DNA from 2 places in the Pseudomonas sp. CFBP 5748 genome. Region 2 is predicted to be linked to the other one. Evidence: riboswitches for the same ligand, from Rfam matches in the RefSeq annotation. Region 2 holds a riboswitch; the other holds the start of a gene.
The links. A riboswitch is a leader RNA that binds a small molecule or an ion and turns the genes downstream of it on or off. The one in region 2 is predicted to bind cobalamin.
Positions count from the first base shown of each region.

Region 1: another riboswitch for cobalamin. It lies ahead of ACWNZ1_RS03590 (CbtB domain-containing protein); the one in region 2 lies ahead of cobO (cob(I)yrinic acid a,c-diamide adenosyltransferase).

Region 1 is NZ_JBSPTN010000001.1:783,456-786,824, reverse strand. It holds gene cobW (cobalamin biosynthesis protein CobW) at 1-542, opposite strand, end outside; cobalamin riboswitch at 640-854, opposite strand; cobalamin riboswitch at 1,072-1,294, shown strand; gene ACWNZ1_RS03590 (CbtB domain-containing protein) at 1,396-1,584, shown strand; gene ACWNZ1_RS03585 (CbtA family protein) at 1,596-2,291, shown strand; gene ACWNZ1_RS03580 (cobalamin biosynthesis protein) at 2,288-2,692, shown strand; gene cobM (precorrin-4 C(11)-methyltransferase) at 2,770-3,369, shown strand, end outside.
Region 2 is NZ_JBSPTN010000006.1:422,930-426,298, forward strand. It holds gene ACWNZ1_RS16940 (PQQ-dependent sugar dehydrogenase) at 1-171, opposite strand, end outside; gene ACWNZ1_RS16945 (hypothetical protein) at 303-887, opposite strand; cobalamin riboswitch at 1,040-1,248, shown strand; gene cobO (cob(I)yrinic acid a,c-diamide adenosyltransferase) at 1,330-1,956, shown strand; gene ACWNZ1_RS16955 (cobyrinate a,c-diamide synthase) at 1,953-3,353, shown strand; gene bluB (5,6-dimethylbenzimidazole synthase) at 3,350-3,369, shown strand, end outside.

The DNA.
Region 1 (3,369 bases), on a different contig from region 2:
GCGCTGGCCAGTTGATCGGCGAACAGCTCGTGCAGCGGTGATTCGTGGTCCAGGTTCGGGTCGAGTTTGCGCTGGGCATCGACCTGGTCAGGGAAGGCAGCGAAGGTGCCGGCGGCCACGGCTGGGCTGTCGACCACGGTAATCACCGCATCGACAGTGCATGCGCTGCGGATTTCCGGCCATTGGAAGGCCTGGACCAGCGGCTTGGGCAAGGCCAGGCCGGAGGTTTCGATGAGGATGTGGTCGAGGTCGCCACGTCGGGCCACCAGCTCGCGCATCACCGGGAAGAACTCTTCCTGCACCGTGCAGCACAGGCAACCGTTGGCCAGTTCGTAGACGCGGCCGTTGGCTTCTTCTTCGGTGCAACCGATGGAGCACTGCTTGAGGATCTCGCCGTCGATGCCCAGCTCGCCGAACTCGTTGACGATCACCGCGATGCGGCGGCCCTGGGCGTTGTCGAGCATGTGCCGCAGCAAGGTGGTTTTACCCGAGCCGAGGAAACCGGTGACGATGGTGACGGGAAGTTTGGCCAGTGTTTTCATCCGATGCCCCTTGGCAAAGTGGCGGGCAAACGGGACGACAACCGCAGGCAAGGCATGCGCGGAAGATTTCGCCACCGGATCACCCCGCCCGGTTGTAGTGAGAATCTGTCTCGAGGCAGGTCTCCTGGCTGACGGTGGGCCAGTCATTCGACTGGCAATGACTGCGCCTTCCCGTGCGCCTAGTGAAAAAGGGCATGCACAGTGGCCTTGCAGAAACAGCACCGTTCACAGTTGCGGGGGCAGCCGCGGCTTGGACCGCGTTCCCTTCTTAGCTTCGACACGTGCCGAAGAACCTCGAAGGCGCAAGGCTACGCAGGGTGTGGGGGCGGGTCAATGTCCGCAGGTAAGTTCTGTGGTGGCCTTGCCACCGTCATCGCGAGCAAGCTCGCTCCCACGTTGGTTGCTGGCGTACATAGAAATAACGATCACCACAAGTTCCCTGTGGGAGCGAGCTTGCTCGCGATTGGGCGCGACCCGGTGCCAGCCTGAAACCCCATGCCAATTGACGCCCCGCCCTCGCCCATGCTCTCCTGTGCGCCTAGTTACGGGTGCCCTTCACAGGGTGAAACGGGAAACCGGTGAATCGTGTGCTTTACTTCAAGGCCACGTCAGTCCGGTGCTGCCCCCGCAACGGTAAGCGAGCGAAGCGTCTGAACCACTGTGTCTGTCGACATGGGAAGGTGACGCTTGCAGGCCAGGCACAAGCCCGGCCCCTCGCAAGCCCGGAGACCGGCCCATGACTCAAGCATCAACAAACCCGCGGTGGGCGGGCGCTGTTCGAACCTTGGCGGGCTTGCGCCCGGGGTTTCATTGCGCTCGAATCACCCACTGAACAAGAACAGAGGGAAGCGCCATGTCGACCATCAGCAGCACCGCCCGCACCGCCAGCAGCACCACCACCTTGAGCCAACGCCTGAGCGCTGCGATCTTCGCCTCGATCCTGGGCGCCGGCCTGGTCTATTTCGCCGGTTTCTCCCACATCGAAGCCGTACACAACGCGGCCCACGACACCCGCCACAGCGCCGCCTTCCCGTGCCATTGAGACCTGACGACATGATCAAGCGTATCGCGCAGACCGCCGGTTTCAGCGGCTTGCTGGCCGCCCTGCTGCTGACCCTCCTGCAAAGTTTCTGGGTGTCGCCGCTGATTCTGCAAGCCGAAACCTATGAGAAAGCCCCGGCCGCCGAGGTTCATGAGCACGCCAATGGAGCCGCTCACACCCATGATGCCGAGGCCTGGGAACCGGAAGATGGCTGGCAGCGCGTGCTGTCTACCACCGGCGGTAACCTGGTGGTGGCGGTGGGTTTCGCCCTGATGCTGGCGGGCCTGTACACCTTGCGCGCACCGACTCGCACCTCCCAGGGCCTGCTTTGGGGCCTGGCCGGTTATGCCACTTTCGTCCTGGCGCCGACCCTCGGCCTGCCACCGGAACTGCCCGGCACCGCAGCAGCCGACCTGGCCCAGCGGCAGATGTGGTGGATTGGCACCGCAGCGTCCACGGCGGTGGGCATCGCCCTGATCGCCTTCGGCAGACATTGGCTGCTCAAGCTGCTGGGCGTGGCGACGTTGCTGGTGCCTCATGTCATCGGCGCACCGCAGCCGGAAGTTCACTCGATGCTGGCGCCCGAAGCGCTGGAAAGCCAATTCAAGATCGCCTCGCAAGTGACCAACGTCGCGTTCTGGCTGGCCCTCGGCCTGATCAGCGCCTGGCTGTTTCGCCGTGACGGTCAAGCCCAGCACGACGCATGAACAGCGGGCCGATCCTGGTGGTCGGCCTCGGCTGCCAGCGCGGCTGCCTGGCCAGCACGTTACGGGCATTGCTCGATCAGGCGTTGCTGGCCCACGGCATTGCGCTTGATCAGGTGCGGGCCCTGGCCAGTATCGACCTCAAGCGTGACGAACCGGGCCTGCTGGAACTGGCCGAACAACTGGCGCTGCCGCTGACTTGCTTCAGCGCCGAGCAGTTGGCCGATTATCGGGAGCGGCTCAGTCACCGCTCCGAGATCGCTTTCGAACGCACGGGTTGCTACGGCGTCGCCGAAAGTGCCGCCCTGGCCCTGGCCGACAAGCTGGGCACGACGCCTGCAACGCTGCTGATTCCTCGCCTGAGCGGTCCCATGAGCACCTTGGCATTGGCGCTCGCCTTGTAAATCCCGATAATCCGCACTCAGGATCATGAGCGATCTTCATCTGGGCGACGCTCACCCATCTTTCACAGGAGCCGGTCATGACCGTTTACTTCATCGGCGCCGGCCCCGGCGACCCGGAACTCATCACCGTCAAAGGCCAGCGGCTGATCCGCAGTTGCGCGGTGATCATCTACGCCGGCTCCCTGGTGCCGACGGCCGTGCTTGAGGGCCATCACGCCGAACAGGTGATCAACAGCGCCGAGCTGCACCTGGAACAAATCATCGAGCTGATCAAAACCGCACACCACAAAGGCCAGGACGTGGCCCGGGTACACTCCGGCGACCCAAGCCTGTACGGCGCCATCGGCGAGCAGATTCGTTGCCTGCGGGAATTGGAGATCCCGTTCGAGATCATTCCGGGCGTGACCGCAACCTCAGCCTGCGCCGCCCTGCTGGGTGCGGAACTAACCTTGCCGGACGTGTCCCAAAGCGTGATTCTCACCCGTTACGCAGACAAAACCGCGATACCTGCGGGTGAGGAACTGAGCAGCCTGGCACAGCACGGGGCGACCATGGCGATTCACCTGGGGGTCAATCATCTGGAGAAAATCATCAGCGAACTGCTGCCCCATTACGGCGCGGATTGCCCGATCGCCGTGATTCACCGGGCCACCTGGCCGGATCAGGATTGGGTCGTG
Region 2 (3,369 bases):
CGGCCAGCCGATCGCTTCGGCGATGTTGACGGTCGGGACCAGGGTCTTGTTCGGTTCGGGCAGCTTCGGCGCAGGACCGGTGCCGTCGGACACTTGCAAGGTGGAAGACTCGCCACAAGCGACAAGCCCGGCGGCAAGGGCGACGATCAGAAGGTGCGGTGGCTTGAGCATGCTGGCTTCCCTATGAATGCATGTAGTTATTCATAGAGAAGCGTAGACAGGCGATGGTTCAACTGCAGGCGCGTGTCAGCAGGTAAGCCCACCTGTGGGAGCGAGCTCCCACAGTTCTAGCGTGGATTGAGTCAGCCGTGGGCCTGTTTGAACAGCACCGCAATGCCAGGATGGTAGTGACCGGCCTCGTTGCGCAACTTGCGGTAGGCGTAAGGGAAATACCAGGCCACGGCGCAGGTGTTCTCCTTCTGCAAGTCGTCGATCATGTCCTGCAATTCTTCGGGCGTGGCACTCTGCTGGGCTTTTTGCGGGGCGACGAACAGGCAGCCCAGCTTCAGGTCACTGGAATAGCTGAGGCGTTTGGCATCGCTGGCGGCCTCCGACAGGGGTTGGGTCAGGTTCAGGTTGTTGACCTTGGGCCAGCGTTGGGTGGCCTGGATGAAGGCGCGTTCGTCGGTGCTGGCGATGAACAAATCGGCGCTGACGTTGCGTTCGCCTTCTTCATTCTGCTTGCGGGTCGGGGTGCTTTGCAGTGTGACCATCTCGGCCATCCAGGCGGCAGCCGACAGCAAGCCGAGGTTGGCTTTTTCATCGAACCAGTAAGGCGTGTCGTTATCACCGCGCACGGCATTGTAGCGATCGATGCAGTCAAACCAACGTTCCAGCACCGGGCGCAGGAATTCCAGTTTTGGATTGCTGATGATCATCCCTTGCATGCTTTGCCCTCTTGTTTTTGTGATATCGGGTCGTAGTGTCGCTTTGATATCACTTGCTGCAGGATCACACAAGATTGGCGTCACTTTATTGATGGGGCCAATGCTTGCCCCGACAGGCGGCTTTAATTGACGCTCCACCCCCAACCCTCTAACCTTCGCCGCTTGTTTCAGGTGCTCTGTGATTGCGATCGACAGAGTGAAACAGGGAAGCCGGTGAGTGCACACGAACCCGGCGCTGCCCCCGCAACGGTAAATGAGTCAACGCTGTGCTTAAGCCACTGTGTCGCAGACATGGGAAGGCGCACAGACCGGCATTGCGCCGCTCATGAGCCCGGAGACCGGCCTGATTCATCCAACGGCATCACGGTGGGCGATGCCAGGCTTGTTGCCGTCTTTTCTTGTGCCCGCCCGCCGTTATCCAGTCCCCAACGGAGGCTTCCCCATGACCGACTCCCCTACCAGCAATGCATCTGATCGCGACGAACGCCACCTGGCGCGCATGCTGCGCAAAAAAGCCGTGATCGACGAGCGCATCGCCAACTCGCCGAACGAATGCGGCCTGCTGCTGGTGCTGACCGGCAACGGCAAGGGCAAGAGCAGCTCGGCGTTCGGCATGCTGGCGCGGTCCATGGGTCACGGCATGCAATGCGGCGTGGTGCAGTTCATCAAGGGCCGCAGCAGCACCGGTGAGGAGCTGTTTTTCCGCCGCTTCCCGGAGCAGGTGCGCTTTCACGTCATGGGCGAAGGCTTCACTTGGGAAACCCAGGATCGCCAGCGCGACATCGCCGCCGCCGAAGCCGCCTGGGCTGTATCGCGGCAATTGCTCAGCGATCCGTCCATTGGCCTGGTGGTGCTCGATGAACTGAACATCGCCCTCAAGCACGGCTACCTCGACCTCGATCAGGTGTTGAGCGATCTGCAAGCCCGTCCACCGATGCAGCATGTGGTGGTGACCGGGCGTGGCGCCAAGCCGGAGATGATCGAGCTGGCCGATACCGTCACTGAAATGGGCATGATCAAGCACGCGTTCCAGGCCGGCATCAAGGCGCAGAAAGGCGTCGAACTGTGAGTGATGCTCGCCACTGCCCGGCGGTGCTGATCGCCGCCCCGGCCTCGGGGCAGGGCAAGACCACCGTCACCGCCGCCCTGGCGCGCTTGCATCGCAACCAGGGACGCAAGGTGCGCGTCTTCAAATGCGGTCCGGACTTCCTCGACCCGATGATCCTCGAACGGGCCAGCGGTGCGCCGGTCTATCAATTGGACATGTGGATGGTCGGCGAGCAGGAAAGCCGCCGGCTGTTGTGGGAAGCCGCCGCCGAGGCGGACCTTATCCTGATTGAAGGGGTGATGGGGTTGTTCGACGGCACGCCGTCCAGCGCCGATCTGGCGCGGCATTTTGGCGTGCCGGTGCTGGCGGTGATCGACGGCACGGCCATGGCCCAGACCTTCGGCGCCCTGGCCTTGGGCCTGGCGCGTTATCAGCCGGACTTGCCGTTTGCCGGGGTCTTGGCCAACCGCGTCGGCACCTTGCGCCACGCGCAATTGCTTGAAGGCAGCCTGACCGAAGGTCTGCGTTGGTACGGCGCGCTGTCCCGGGAAACCGGTATCGAATTACCCAGCCGTCATCTAGGGTTGGTCCAGGCCAGCGAATTGAATGACCTCGACCTGCGCCTCGACGCGGCAGCCGAGGCCTTGGCCGGCAGTTGTGAAGTGGCGCTGCCGCCGGCGGTGGCGTTCGCCGCGCCTGAGCTGATTACCCCGCAGCCGTGGCTCGACGGTGTGCGTATCGCCGTGGCCCGGGACGAAGCGTTTGCCTTCACCTACGGCGCGAGCCTCGATCTGCTGCGGGCCATGGGCGCGCAATTGAGCTTCTTTTCGCCGATCCATGACACCCAACTGCCCGAGGCGGACAGCCTCTATCTACCCGGCGGTTATCCGGAATTGCACCACGTTGCGTTGGCCCGGAACGCGCCGATGCTGGCGGCAATCCGGGCTCACCATGCTGCCGGCAAGCCGTTGCTCGCCGAATGCGGTGGCATGCTGTATCTGCTCGATTCATTGACTGACGTCGACGGCACCCGCGCCGAACTGTTGGGTTTGCTCGCTGGTGATGCGCAGATGCAAAAGCGTCTGGCGGCCCTGGCGTTGCAAGCGGTGGAGTTGCCGGAAGGTGCCTTGCGTGGGCATACCTATCATCATTCCCTGACTAGCACTGAACTTGAACCGATAGCCCGTGGGCATAGCCCCAATGGCGGGCGAGGGGCGGAGGCGGTGTTCCGGCAGGGGCGGATGACGGCTTCTTATGTGCATTTCTATTTTCCGTCGAATCCGCGGGCGATTGCCGGGCTGTTTGCACCTGACCTTGAGGCCGCCTTCGCGAGCAAGCCCGCTCCCACAGGGGATTGTGTGATCTCAAGTGCAGCGCCAGCCAGTGTGGGAGCGAGCTTGCTCGCGAAGAGGCCATGACAGACACCGCTTTCTC